One region of the Streptomyces sp. NPDC052023 genome, then DNA from elsewhere that is predicted to be linked to it. Evidence: riboswitches for the same ligand, from Rfam matches in the RefSeq annotation. Region 1 holds a riboswitch; each other region holds the start of a gene.
The links. Region 1 has a riboswitch for cobalamin ahead of ACIHCM_RS23335 (energy-coupling factor ABC transporter permease). Riboswitches for the same ligand answer to the same signal wherever they lie in the genome.

Region 1 (4,455 bases):
AACGAGACGTCCTGCGCCACCGAGGCGGCGAACAACTGGTCGTCCGGATCCTGCACCACCAGCTGGACGGTGGTCCGCAACCGGGTCAGCCCCTTCCGGTCGTACGACACCGCGGTCCCGTCCACCGTCAACTCCCCGTCCCGCGGCCTCAGTCCGCCGCTGAGCAGCCGCATCAGCGTGGTCTTGCCGCTGCCGTTGCGGCCGAGCAGCGCCAGCGCCCGCCCCTCGCGCACCTCGAAGTCGAGCCCGCTGAGCACGGCAGGGCCGTCCTCGTAGGCGAACGACGCGCCCCGCAGGGCGACCAGGGGGGCGGCCTCGCTCATGACAGCGGCCTTTCGAGTACGAAGGTGAGGGCGGCCAGCGCGGCGAGCAGCGCGACGCTCACGGCCGTGAACGGCACGGAGACGCGGGCCTCGGGCACCAGCACCCGCAGCGTGCCGTCGTAGCCGCGCCCGGCGAGCCCGGCCTGCAGGCGCGTGGCCCGGTCGAAGGCGCGCACGAAGGCGGTGGCGCCGAGCCCGGCCAGCGACCGCCACCGGGCGGCGCGCGTGGTGTGCCCGAGACGGGCCGCCTGCGCGTCACGGATCCGGCGCACGGAGTCCAGGAGCAGAAAGCTCATGCGGTACGTCACCAGCGCCACGTCGACGACGGGCGCCGGGACGCCGGCCCGGACCAGGCGGGGCAGCAGATCGGACATCGGGGTGGTGAACGCGAACAGCAGCACACCGAGGGAGGCGGCCGAGGTCCGCAGCAGCAGTTCCCCGGCGCGCACCGCGCCGCCGCCGGCGAGAGCGGCGAACCCGTCCGGGCCGCCGACCCGCACCAGCAGCGGCAGCGCGCCGGTGACGCAGAACCCCAGCGGCACCCGGTAGGCCCGCCACAGCCTCCGCCCGGGCACGCCCGCCGGTCCCAGCAGCACGGCCAGCGCCGTCACCAGCACCAGCGCCGCCCCCGGCCAGGGCGGCAACGAGATCGCCAGCACCGTGAGCCCCAGCCCGAGCACGGCCTTGTCCACGGGATGACGGCGGCGCCAGCGGCTGCTGTGCGCCGCCGCGTCGATCGGCAGCACGAGGCTCAGGCCCCTTCGGCTCCGTCGTGCCCGGGAACCCGCACCGCGCCCTGCTGTTCCCCGGCGCGGGCCTCGCCCTGGCGGCGGCCCCGCCGGACGCCGAAGTAGTAGGCGAGCGCGCCCGCGCCGACGGCCGCCTGGAGGGCGAACAGACCTGACTCGATCTCACCGGACGGAGGCTCGTACAGCGGCGAGAACCAGGGCTCGTAGTCCGGGTCCAGCTCGGTGATCGCCGTCTCCGCCTCGGCGTCGGCGCCGGCGAACGGTTCCTCCTTGTGGTCACCGAGCCCGAACACCAGCGGCAGCACCGCGAGGGCCGCGACGGCGATCAGCAGCAGGAGGTTGATCCTCGTGTTGCGCTTCATCGGGCCACCGCCTCGGTGCCGTTGTTCCGGGTGCCGGTCTTCTGGGTGAGCAGCACGCCCAGCCTGGTCAGTTCGCCCTTGCTGGACTGCACGAGCAGCCGCATCACCAGGACCGTCAGCAGCCCCTCGCTGACCGCGAGCGGGATCTGCGTGACCGCGAAGATGGAGCCGAACTTGCCGAGTGCGCCGAGGAATCCGCTGCTCGGGTCGGGAAAGGCGAGCGCCAGCTGGACGCTGGTGACGCAGTAGGTGGACAGGTCGGCCACGAACGCGCCGAAGAACACGGCCACCATCAGCGGCACGTCGAACCGCCGCAGCAGCCGGTAGATTCCGTAGCCGGCCCACGGCCCGATGATCGCCATCGAGAAGACGTTGGCGCCGAGCGTGGTCAGCCCGCCGTGCGCGAGCAGCAGCGCCTGGAACAACAGGGTGATGGTGCCCAGCACCGCCATCACCGGCGGCCGGAACAGGATGGCGCCCAGTCCCGTGCCGGTGGGATGCGAGCAACTCCCGGTCACGGACGGCAGCTTCAGCGCCGACAGGACGAAGGTGAAGGCGCCCGAGGCGCCGAGGAGCAGGGTGCTCTCGGGATGTTCCCGCACCTCTCGGGTGAGGGAGCGGACTCCGTGGACGACGAACGGCGCGGACGCGACGCCCCAGGCGATCGCGTGCGCCGGAGGCAGAAAACCCTCGGCTATGTGCATGGCTTCAGCAGACCCTCTCCAGCACCTCGTGGATGGTGTACAACGCGCCTCGGCCGGTCTCCTGGCTGACGGGTGACACCGCCCGTGCTCCGCCTTCCCGGGTCACAAGGACCCAGTGGCCGCCCCTTGAGGGCCGGAGCCGGACTTCCCGATCACAGTGGCGAGGGCCGCACCGGCATCACACCGGATTTCCCGTTCACCAAGGCGTGGTGACAGTAGTGCGCCCCCGGGGGTGGTGACAAGCGGTGCACCGGGGGCGCGAAGGCGCTGGTCACGCGGCGCTCCACGGCGGCGGGGTGACCTGCCCGGCCGCGGTGACCCACGGTGGCCGGTGCGTTCGCGACCCGCGCCCGGGCGTGTCCCGTACAACGGACGTGTCCGAAGTGCTGGGCATCAACGGTCATAGCCCGTACGTGAATTGAGGGCGGTTGAACGATCGGGGACGTACGCCGAACCGGGGTCCGGGTGACGAGGGCGCTGGGAACGCCGGGGCGCGACGGACGGAAAAGAGCATGCGAGCACGCGTCACGGCGAGGTAGGTTCCTGCTGTTCGCAAGGGGGATCAAGTGGCGAAGCTGAACCAGATCATCGCTGTCGAAAAGGGCGTCAAGAGCAAGTCGCTCCAGGACATCACCGCGGCGCACCAGAAGGTGCAGAAGCCGGCACTGCTGGCCGGTATCTCACGCACGTACCAGCCGAAGGACGAGGAGGGCGAGCAACTGCCGCCCGAGTCCACGCGGGTCCAGGTGCAGGCCGAGGACGTGCTGCGCGAGATGTCGGCGTCGCTCACCAGGCTGTTCGACGTGACCGCCACCAAGGACTGGGCGAACTGCACGGCCCGCGCGGACGTCACGGTCGACGGCCGGACGATCGTCGCGGACGTCCCGGTCAGCTATCTCCTCTTCCTGGAGAAGCAACTCACCGACCTGCACACGTTCGTCAAGAAGCTCCCGACCCTCGACGCCGCCGAGTCCTGGTCCCACGACCCGTCGACGGACTGGTGGAAGACGGACCCGGTCCGCACGATCCGCACCAAGAAGGTCCCCCGCAACCACGTCAAGGCGGAGGCGACCGAGAAGCACCCGGCGCAGGTCGAGGTGTACTACGAGGACGTGCCGATCGGGTACTGGACGACGGTCAAGTTCTCGGGTGCCCTCCCGGCGCGACGGGTCAACGAACTGGTGGAGCGGGTCGAGAAGCTCCAGCAGGCCGTCAAGTTCGCCCGCGAGGAGGCCAACGGCGCCGAGGTCACCGACCAGCGCGTCGGCGACGTGGTGTTCGGCTACCTGTTCGGCTGACCTGGCCGCGGGTAGCATCCATGATCGCCCCCGCGTGCGAGCGCGGGGGTGCGCACCAGGCGCGGGCCGGATTGAGGACCGGTTCGCGTGATGAGCGCAAGCTGACACTGAAGTTCAGCCTGAAGAAGCGGTGACAGTGAAGGTTCGAGTCCTTCCCCCGGCACAGCGTGACCAACGGGCCGGGGTAGCCCAACATGGCAGAGGCAGCCGCGGTCAATCTCAGACTCTCGCTCCAGTCTCAGCATCGCCGCCGATCGCCGGATCGACCGAGGCCGGACGGACGCCGTCGGATGCGAGTTCGACTCTCGCCTGCACCTCTCGCACGGTGCGGTAGTTCAAAGGAAGAACACGACGGCATGATGACTGATCCGTCCTCTTAAACGCCGCCGGCGTGCGCAATTGGGTGGCACCCCAGGGGCCCGGGAGCTGGATACGACTCCCGGGCTCCGCCACGCCCGCCCGTACCGGCCCTCCGTAGCAGGCCGACGTGCTGCGGGCACCGATCACCCGGGCGGATGCCATGACGGGCAGTCCGTTCCTGGTGGTGGCCCAGAACATGGCCGCCTGACCCGCAGCCTCCCGCTGTCAGCCCGGAGGAGGCCGATGTGACCCGTTTGATCCTCGATCAGAGCACTGGAACCTCCGGATGGCTTCCCCGATGAGCGCTCCGCGCGATGTCGCTCTAGCCTCCGAAATGAGCGCTGAATGGATCTTCTGATGGCGCGCTCCATTCGGTTCAAGGAGGAGATATGCGCAGGATTCGTACGGTCGCTGTCGCGACCGCCGTCATAGCTGGCGTCGGGTTCATGGGTATTCCGGCCACCGCCCAAGCGTCCGAAGGCGGCCATGGCGGCGGGTGCAGATCCCATGACATGAACATCGACATCCTCGGCCAGGTGGGCATCCTGAACGGTCTGGGTGCGAACCTGGTGAACGGCGAGGGTAGTCCTGGTGCGCAGTTCACTGACATCGGTTCAGAATGCGGTTTCGGCCGATAGCCGTCTCGCATATCTCACCGA
Region 2 (4,455 bases), on a different contig from region 1:
TCTTCTCCCGGGCGAACCGCACCCGCAGGGGCAGGATGCCCAGCCCGTCGACCCGGCCGCGGCGGCTTTCCACGTCGTCCTCGATGTGCTCGCCGAGGATCTGGAAGCCACCGCAGATGCCCAGAACGGGCCGCTGCTCGGCGGCCCTTCGGGCGAGGGCAGCCGCCAGCCCCCGCTCCCGCAGCCACTCCAGCGCCCGTACGGTCCCGCGGGTCCCGGGTATCACCACGAGGTCCGCGTCCGCGAGTTCCTCCGGCCGGTCCACGAACCGCACCACGACGCCGGGTTCGGCGGCGAGGGCGTCCACGTCCGTGAAGTTGGACATCAGCGGCAGGGCGCACACGGCGACGCGCAGCACGTCCTCGCCGACGGGCGGCGCGACGACGGACTCGCGTACCGTCCCTCGCATCGAGACCCGCAGCCCGTCCTCCTCGTCGATGCCGAGCCCGTGCCGGTAGGGCAGCACGCCGTACGTCCGCCGCCCGGTGAGCGACCTGAGCATGTCCAGCCCCGGCTCCAGCAGCGAGACGTCGCCGCGGAACTTGTTGACGAGGAACCCGGCGACGCACCTCTGGTCCTCGGGTGACAACAGGGCCACGGTCCCGAAGAACGAGGCGAAGACACCGCCGCGGTCGATGTCGCCGACCACGAGCACGGGAAGCCGGGCGTTGCGGGCGATCCCCATGTTCACGATGTCGGTCCGCCGCAGATTGATCTCGGCCGGGCTCCCGGCCCCCTCACAGATCACCGCGTCATACGTGCCCCGCAACTCGGCGAGACAGTCGAGCACGGTGCCCAGCAACGCCTGCTGCCGCCCGCCGTGGTAGCCCCGCGCGCTCATCTCCCCGACCGGCCTGCCCAGCAGCACCACCTGGCTGCTGCGCTCCCCGCCCGGCTTGAGCAGCACGGGATTCATCAGCGCGGTCGGCTCCACCCGGCACGCCTGCGCCTGCATGGCCTGCGCCCGCCCGATCTCGGCGCCCTCGCGGGTGACGAACGAATTCAGCGACATGTTCTGCGCCTTGAAGGGCGCGACCTTGACGCCCTGCCGCACCAGCCAGCGGCAGATCCCGGCGGTGACGACGCTCTTGCCGGCGTCGGAGGTGGTCCCGGCGACCAGCAGCCCGCGGCCGGTCATACGCCCCTCCCCGGCAGCCGCCCCCGCAGCCACGCGCCGGCAGCGCCGGCTCCCAGCGCCAGCCAGCTCACCCGCCGGGACAACCGGACGGCCCGCTCGATGTCGCCCACTTCCACCCCACGCCCCCCACCGTTCAGCACCGGCCGGTGCTCGACCCGTCCCGCATACGACGACGTCCCCCCGAGCCGCACCCCCAACGCCCCCGCGAACGACGCCTCCGCGGGCCCGGCATTGGGGCTCGGGTGCTTCGCGGCGTCAGCCCGCCAGGCCCGCACGGCCCCGCGCGGATCGCCGCCCGCCAGCACGGCGAGCGAGGCGGTCAGCCGCGCACCCGGCCACCCCGCGAGATCGTCGAGCCGGGCGGAAGCCCACCCGTACCTGCGGTAGCGCGGCGACTTGTGCCCCACCATCGCGTCCAGCGTGTTCACCGCCCGGAACCCGAGCAGCCCCGGCACCCCGCCGACGGCGCCCCACACCAGCGCCCCGACCACGGCATCGGACGTGTTCTCCGCGACGGACTCCACCACCGCCCGCGCGATCTCCTGCGCGTCGAGGCTCTGCGGGTCCCGGCCGCACAGATGCGGCAGCCGCGCCCGCGCCGCCTCGACGTCCCCCGCCTGAAGGGCCCGCCCGACGGCGCGGGCCTCCCGCCCGAGCGAGGTCCCGCCGACGACGGCCCAGGTGGCGACGCCGGTCAGCGCGACGGAAGCGGCGGGGGAGGACCGTACGGCCCGGCGGGCGGCGGCGCCCAGCGCCACGGCGCCACCGGCACACACGGCGGCGTGCAGCGCGCCCCACCCGCGGTGGTCGCGCCACAGCAGCCGTTCCACGGCCCCGGCGGCCCGGCCGAACGCGGCGACCGGATGCCCCCGGCGGGGGTCGCCGAGGAGAAGGTCGCCGAGGAGTCCGGCGGCGGCGCCGTACGCGTACACGCGATCGGCACGCACGGGGGGCTCAGCCGGCTGCGTCGAAGGGCACAGATCCGGTACGGGACTTCAGTGCACTGCCTGGCATCGCGATATGTCCTCACTCAGGGTGTCCACGCCCTGGTTCGACGAGACCGGAGGCGAGAGTTCCTGGCTCCCGGGGAGGTACCTCCCCGGTCACAGTGGCGGGACCGCGCCGGATTCGCACCGGACTTCCTCTTCTGCCGCCGTACATGGCCCCGGAAGTCCACCACGGGGCGAGAACAGCCGTCAACTTGCCGTTGACCTGCGGCGGGACGATTGTGCTGCGGCCCACACGGCACGGGCGACACCGGTCTCACCCACGCCGCGCCCGCCCTCGCCGCACACGGCGAAGCGCCCCGCCCGGGGCCCTCGTGGAGGGCGCCGCGCGGGGCGCGAGAACGTGGCCGGACGAGTGCGCAGCGCCGTCAGGCGACGATCAGATAGATCCCGTAGCCCACGGCCACCGCGCACGCGGCGAACGCGGCGTACGCGCCGGTGACCGCGAGCGCCGCCGACTCCCCCTGCTCCGCCGCCCGTTCGCGTCGCGACAGACCGGCCACGCCGAGGGTGAACAGGCCCACCAAGGCCACGGTGACCACGAGGCTGACGCCGAAGACGGAGCCGAGAGCCGCCCAGTCGATCTTCATGTTGCTGCTGCTTCCTTCAGTGACCTCAGGCTCAGACGGTGGCCTGAGAGGGCGTCGGCTCCGAGGCCGTCTTCTGTGCGGGGATCGTCGCCGTGAGGCCGTCCACGGGGGTGCCGGCCGGCGGCGGCGTCACCGCGGCCATCGCCGCCGTCACCACACCGGCGGGCTCCCCGGCCTCGTCGTTGACGTTCGTGTGGTCCACGACCTCGCGACGGGAGATCTTCCAGATCGCGGCGCTGGAGACGACCAGGAAGACCGCGACCACGGCGGTGCCCCAGGGACCGAAGCCCGTCACCCACTCGGCGATCGCGCCGACCAGCGCGGCGGCCGGGAGCGTCAGACCCCAGGCGACGAACATCCGGGTGGCGGTGGACCAGCGGACCACGCCGCCCTTGCGGCCCAGGCCCGCGCCCATCACCGCACCGGAGACCGAGTGCGTGGTGGAGAGCGAGAAGCCCAGGTGGGAGGAGGCCAGGATGACCGTCGCGGCACTGGTCTGCGCCGCGAAGCCCTGCTGCGGCTGAAGGTCCGTCAGGCCCTTGCCCATGGTCCGGATGATGCGCCAGCCGCCGAGGTAGGTGCCGAGCGCGATGGCGATGCCCGCGGAGAGGATGACCCACAGGGGCGGGTCGGAGTCGGGGGCGAGGGTGCCGCCCGCGACCAGGGCGAGGGTGATGATGCCCATCGTCTTCTGTGCGTCGTTGGTGCCGTGCGCCAGCGAGACCAGGCCCGCCGAGGCGATCTGCCCGGCGCGGTAACCCTTCGCGGAGGCCTTCCCGTCGGCCTTCCTGCCGAGCGTGTACGTCAGCCTGGTGGCGAGCATGGCCGCGATGCCCGCCACCAGCGGGGCGGCGATCGCCGGGATCAGCACCTTGGTGACCAGCACGTCGCCGTGCACGGCACCGACGCCGGCCGAGGCGACCGTGGCGCCGATCAGGCCGCCCATCAGCGCGTGCGAGGAGGAGGACGGCAGGCCGACCAGCCAGGTCAGCAGGTTCCACAGGATCGCGCCGACCAGTGCGGCGAAGATGACCTCGGGACGGATGCCGCTCTCGTCGACCAGGCCCTTGGAGATCGTGTTGGCGACCTCCACGGAGAGGAAGGCGCCGACCAGGTTGAGGACGGCGGACATGGCCACCGCGACCTTGGGTCTGAGGGCACCCGTCGAGATGGTGGTGGCCATCGCGTTCGCGGTGTCGTGGAAACCGTTCGTGAAGTCGAACGCGAGAGCGGTTACCACCACAATCGCGAGGATCAGCGAGATGCCTTCCATTTACCCAGGCAATCGTTCGAGGTCATTGGCTGGACGAACGTAGGTAACCTAAGTGAACGAAAGGTGAACTGAGAGGGGCTTGCTGGTGTCCGTGGGAGGGGGTCGTTGCACCCTCGGGGCTCACGGCACCCGGTCCCGTACCGCCGGCCCCGGATTCCGTAAGGCCGGAGGCCCTTCGCCGGCCGCTCGAGCCGGGTCATGGACGCGTGGAAAGAGAGAATGGTCACCCGGCAGGGCGCCGCCCGGTCGCCCGGCGGACAGTGGGGTTCCCCCCTGCCCTCGCGCCCGCACCGGGACAGGCCGAAGCCCGCCTGGCAGGATCGCGGCATGGCTGAACAGCGTGGAGAGCGGCGGAATGTCCGAAATGTCCGGGACGTCCACGGCTGCGCGCAGGGGGCGCCGGAATCGCGGGGGAGCGGTGTGCCGGACGAGGAGGCCCGGGCCTGG
Region 3 (4,455 bases), on a different contig from region 1:
TAGTTGACGATCTCGACCTGCTCGGCGCCCGAGTCGGGCAGCACCGTGCCGGTCGTCATGTGCGCGTTGTCCAGGACGAGTCGCGGCTTCGTCCTCGACAGCTCGGACAGCTGCTTCGCCGTCACGGCCTCGGGCCCGAAGGTACCGGCGAGTTCGGCGCCCGCCAGCTTCGCCGCCCAGGTCGTGAACACCTGGGCGACGACGGTGGGCTGCTTGCCTTGCGGCCACTTGGCCTTCAGGCCCTTCTGCAGCGCCGCGTACTCGGAGTCGAAGGAGGCGGTCCACCGTGCGGCGGCGTCCTGGGTTCCGAACAGCTGCGCCAGACGGGCGACTTCGGCCTTCGCCTTGTCCGCGTCGTTGTCGAGAGCGACCTCGACCAGCTCGGCGTCGGAACCGGCCGCCTCCTTGATCTTCGCGGCGTACGGCTCGAAGGGCGCGTAGAGGACGTAGTCGGCGTCCGCCACCGCCACGAGGTCGGAGGGCCTGGGGTCGTAGTCGGGGGCGTGCTGCACCGACTGCGGGACGATGACCTGCACGTCCCCGGCGCCGGCCGCCTTGGCGAGGGCGGCCTCCCAGGTGGTGGTGGCGACGACCACCGGCGGGGAGTCCTTGGCGCCGGACGACGCGGACGGCGCCGAACCGGACTCGGTGTCGCCGCCGCAGCCGGTCGAGGTCAGGGCGAGCCCCGCGATCAGGGTCAGTGCGAGGAGGGAAGAGTTGCGGACGCGGGTGCGCGCCATGAGCTGATTCTCCGTTCGGGTATGAGATGGACGGCGAGGACGACCACGCCGGCGGTCAGGACGAGGACCGGCCCGGGCGGCCAGTCGAAGCGGAGGGCGACGAGGAACCCGGTGAGGTTCACGGCGACCCCGATGCCGACCGCCCAGGCGGTGATGGACTTCAGGGAGGTGCCCAGGCGGCGGGCGGCGAGCGCGGGCAGCAGGGTGAGGGCGTCGACGAGCAGCGCGCCGGTGAGCTTGATGGCTCCGGCGACGGCCACCGCGACCAGGACGAGCAGCACCAGGGTGAGCCGCTCGACCCGGACGCCCGAGGACAGGGCCAGTTCACGGTCGTACAGCAGCAGGGCGAGGTCGCGGCGCCGCCACCAGAACAGGGCCGGCACGGCGACGGCCAGGGCGCCGATCACCCACAGGTCGGCCGTGCCGACGGAGAGGATCGATCCCCACAGCAGGGCGAACGCGCCCGCCGCGTTGACCCCGGAGACCGCCAGCACGAGCAGCGCCGCCGCGATCGCCAGGCTCATGAGCAGGCCCATCGCCCCCGACAGCCCGTCCGGAGTGCGGGCCAGCGGCGCGACCCCGGCTCCGGCGAGGGCGCAGGCGAGGAGCGCGCACAGCATCGGGTCGAGCCCGGTCAGCAGACCGACCGCGATACCGAGCAGCGCCACATGCATCATGGCGAACCGCACCGGCATGATGTCGAGGCCGACGATCACGACGCCGACCACGGGCAGGCCCACGGCCGCCAGCAGCAGGGCGGCACCCGCGCGCTGGACCGGAACGAGTTGCAGCAACTGGCCGACATCGGCCGCGGCCAGGGCGGTCACCGCACCTCCCGCAGACTGCCCGCGGCCATCTCCAGCACCCGGTCGCAGCGGTCGGCCAGCGCCCGGTCGTGGGTGACGACCACGACGGTCACCGGCAGGGACAGCAGCACGTCGGCCGCCTCCTCCTGCCCGGCGAAGTCGAGTGCCGCGGTGGGTTCGTCGGCCAGCAGCACGCCGGCGCCCGCGGCGACGCAGCCGACCGCCCGCGCCAGATACATCCGCTGCAGCTGGCCGCCGGACAGGGTGTGCAACGGCCGGTCCACGAGCTGCCCGACGCCGAGCTTCGCCGCCGCCTCGACCGCTTCGGCCTTCGCACCGCCACTGGCCAGCAACTCCCTGGCCGGCAGCGGGAACCGGCCGACCGCCGGCTTCTGCGGAATCCACGCGCACGCCCGGCGCCGCCACGCCCACTCGGCCGCGCTGCGGGTGTCCCGGCCGCCCACCAGGATCCGGCCGCCGGCCCGGCGGTGCAGGCCGAGCACGGCCCGCAGCAACGTGGTCTTGCCCGAGCCGTTGGTACCGGTCAGCGCCACCCGCCCGCCGGCCGCGATGTCGAGGTCGACGCCCCGCACGGCCTCCACGCGGCCGTGCCGGCAGGCGACCTCGCGCATGACGACGTCCAGTCCTTCCATGCCACCTCCTCGCTCCTGAACAGGTGTCGGAAGCGGAGGGCGGTTGGTTCCCGGGCATCGCGGGGTGCGTGACTTCCTCATGTCCGACTTCACCATCCGAATGCCGGACCTGCCCTCCCCACCCGCGCGACGCCGCGTAGGGTGGTCCGCGCAGCTGGTTCGCCCCGTCCGCCAGGCGGGATGCGTCGTAAGAGGGAACCCGGTGGGAATCCGGGACTGCCCCGCAGCGGTGAGTGGGAACGACCGCCGTCATACGCACTGGGCCCGAGGAAGTGGGCCTGGGAAGCGACGGCCAGTAGGTGTCTCGTACGACACGAGGCGTGCCCGCGAGTCCGAAGACCTGCCAACTGCCCGCGCGCGAACCCTCGTGCGCGGACATCCCGGTGACCTCGAGGGCGGGTCGGCGTACATACCAGACGGATCGACCGTGCCGTTGCCGCGCGGGGTCGGGTCCTTCCGGTTCCGTCGCCCTTCGCGTTCTCGTCCCGTCCCCGGGATCTCAGGGATTCATCTCGCGAAGGAGATCTCCGTGACACCGAAGTCCGCAGCCGCGGCAGCACGGGCCACCGTGTACGGCTACCCCCGCCAGGGTCGGAACCGGGAACTGAAGAAGGCGATCGAGGGCTACTGGAAGGGCCGCGTCACCGCCGACGCCCTCCGTGCCACCGCCGCCGAGCTGCGAGCCGGCAACTGGCGCCGGCTCGCCGAGGCCGGCATCCACGAGGTGCCGACCGGCGACTTCTCGTACTACGACCACGTTCTCGACACCACCGTGATGGTCGGCGCGATCCCCGCCCGGCACCGGGAGGCCGTCACCGCCGGCGCGCTCGACGGCTACTTCGCCATGGCCCGCGGCACGCAGGACGTGGCGCCGCTGGAGATGACGAAGTGGTTCGACACCAACTACCACTACCTGGTGCCGGAACTGGGTCCGGACACCGTGTTCGCCGCCGACTCCACCAAGCAGGTCGCCGAGCTGAAGGAGGCCCTCGCCCTGGGTCTGACGGCCCGCCCGGTCCTCGTCGGCCCCGTCACGTACCTGCTGCTCGCCAAGCCCGCGCCCGGTGTCCCCGCGGACTTCGAGCCGCTCACGCTGCTGGACCGGCTCCTGCCGGTGTACGCCGAGGTCCTCGCCGACCTGCGCGCGGCGGGCGCCGAGTGGGTTCAGCTCGACGAGCCCGCCCTCGTCCAGGACCGCACGCCCGCCGAACTGAACGCCGCGGCCCGCGCCTACCGCGAGCTCGGCGCCCTGCCCGACCGGCCCCAGTTGCTCGTCGCCTCGTACTTCGACCGGCTCGGCGACGCCCTGCCGGTCCTGGCCAAGGCCCCCGTCGAGGGACTCGCGCTGGACTTCACCGAGGCCGCCGCCGCCCACCTGGACGCCCTCGCCGCCGTCGGTGGTCTGCCGGGCAAGCGGCTCGTCGCCGGTGTCGTCAACGGCCGCAACATCTGGGTCAACGACCTGGAGAAGTCCCTGGCCACCCTCGGCACCCTGCTGGGTCTGGCCGACCGCGTCGACGTGGCCGCCTCCTGCTCGCTGCTGCACGTGCCCCTGGACACCGCTCCGGAGCGGGACATCGAGCCGCAGATCCTGCGCTGGCTCGCCTTCGCCCGGCAGAAGACCGCCGAGGTCGTCACTCTCGCCAAGGGCCTCGCCCAGGGCACCGACACGATCACGGCGGAGCTGGCCGCCAACCGTGCCGACCTCGCGTCCCGCGCCGGCTCGCCGATCACCCATGACCCGGCCGTGCGCGCCCGCGCCGCCGCCGTCACGGAGGCCGACGCCCGCCGCTCCCAGCCCTACGCCGAGCGGGCCGCCGCCCAGCGCGCCCACCTCGGCCTGCCCCTGCTGCCGACCACGACCATCGGCTCCTTCCCGCAGACCGGCGAGCTGCGCGCCGCCCGCGCCGACCTGCGGGCCGGGCGGATCGACGACGCCGGCTACGAGGAACGCATCAAGTCCGAGATCCAGGAAGTGATCGCCTTCCAGGAGAAGACCGGCCTCGACGTCCTCGTGCACGGCGAGCCCGAACGCAACGACATGGTCCAGTACTTCGCCGAGCAGCTCACCGGCTACCTCGCCACCCAGCACGGCTGGGTCCAGTCGTACGGCACCCGGTACGTCCGCCCGCCGATCCTGGCCGGCGACATCTCCCGCCCCGACCCGATGACGGTGCGCTGGACGACGTACGCCCAGTCCCTCACCGGCCGTCCGGTCAAGGGCATGCTCACCGGGCCGGTCACCATGCTCGCCTG

Region 2: linked by a shared signal. The riboswitch ahead of ACIHCM_RS30395 (cobalamin biosynthesis protein) and the one ahead of ACIHCM_RS23335 (energy-coupling factor ABC transporter permease) in region 1 are both predicted to bind cobalamin.
Region 3: linked by a shared signal. The riboswitch ahead of metE (5-methyltetrahydropteroyltriglutamate--homocysteine S-methyltransferase) and the one ahead of ACIHCM_RS23335 (energy-coupling factor ABC transporter permease) in region 1 are both predicted to bind cobalamin.

What each region holds. Positions count from the first base shown of each region.
Region 1 covers NZ_JBIUBW010000012.1:25,058-29,512, reverse strand. The annotation lists gene ACIHCM_RS23350 (ATP-binding cassette domain-containing protein) at 1-323, opposite strand, end outside; gene cbiQ (cobalt ECF transporter T component CbiQ) at 320-1,069, opposite strand; gene ACIHCM_RS23340 (energy-coupling factor ABC transporter substrate-binding protein) at 1,075-1,434, opposite strand; gene ACIHCM_RS23335 (energy-coupling factor ABC transporter permease) at 1,431-2,138, opposite strand; cobalamin riboswitch at 2,172-2,357, opposite strand; gene ACIHCM_RS23330 (hypothetical protein) at 2,705-3,436, shown strand; gene ACIHCM_RS23325 (hypothetical protein) at 4,186-4,434, shown strand.
Region 2 covers NZ_JBIUBW010000020.1:94,561-99,015, forward strand. The annotation lists gene ACIHCM_RS30390 (cobyric acid synthase) at 1-1,138, opposite strand, end outside; gene ACIHCM_RS30395 (cobalamin biosynthesis protein) at 1,135-2,085, opposite strand; cobalamin riboswitch at 2,186-2,331, opposite strand; gene ACIHCM_RS30400 (hypothetical protein) at 2,514-2,735, opposite strand; gene ACIHCM_RS30405 (anion permease) at 2,767-4,008, opposite strand; gene ACIHCM_RS30410 (class II aldolase/adducin family protein) at 4,336-4,455, shown strand, end outside.
Region 3 covers NZ_JBIUBW010000005.1:401,954-406,408, reverse strand. The annotation lists gene ACIHCM_RS14430 (metal ABC transporter solute-binding protein, Zn/Mn family) at 1-740, opposite strand, end outside; gene ACIHCM_RS14425 (metal ABC transporter permease) at 698-1,567, opposite strand; gene ACIHCM_RS14420 (ATP-binding cassette domain-containing protein) at 1,564-2,199, opposite strand; cobalamin riboswitch at 2,338-2,562, shown strand; gene metE (5-methyltetrahydropteroyltriglutamate--homocysteine S-methyltransferase) at 2,729-4,455, shown strand, end outside.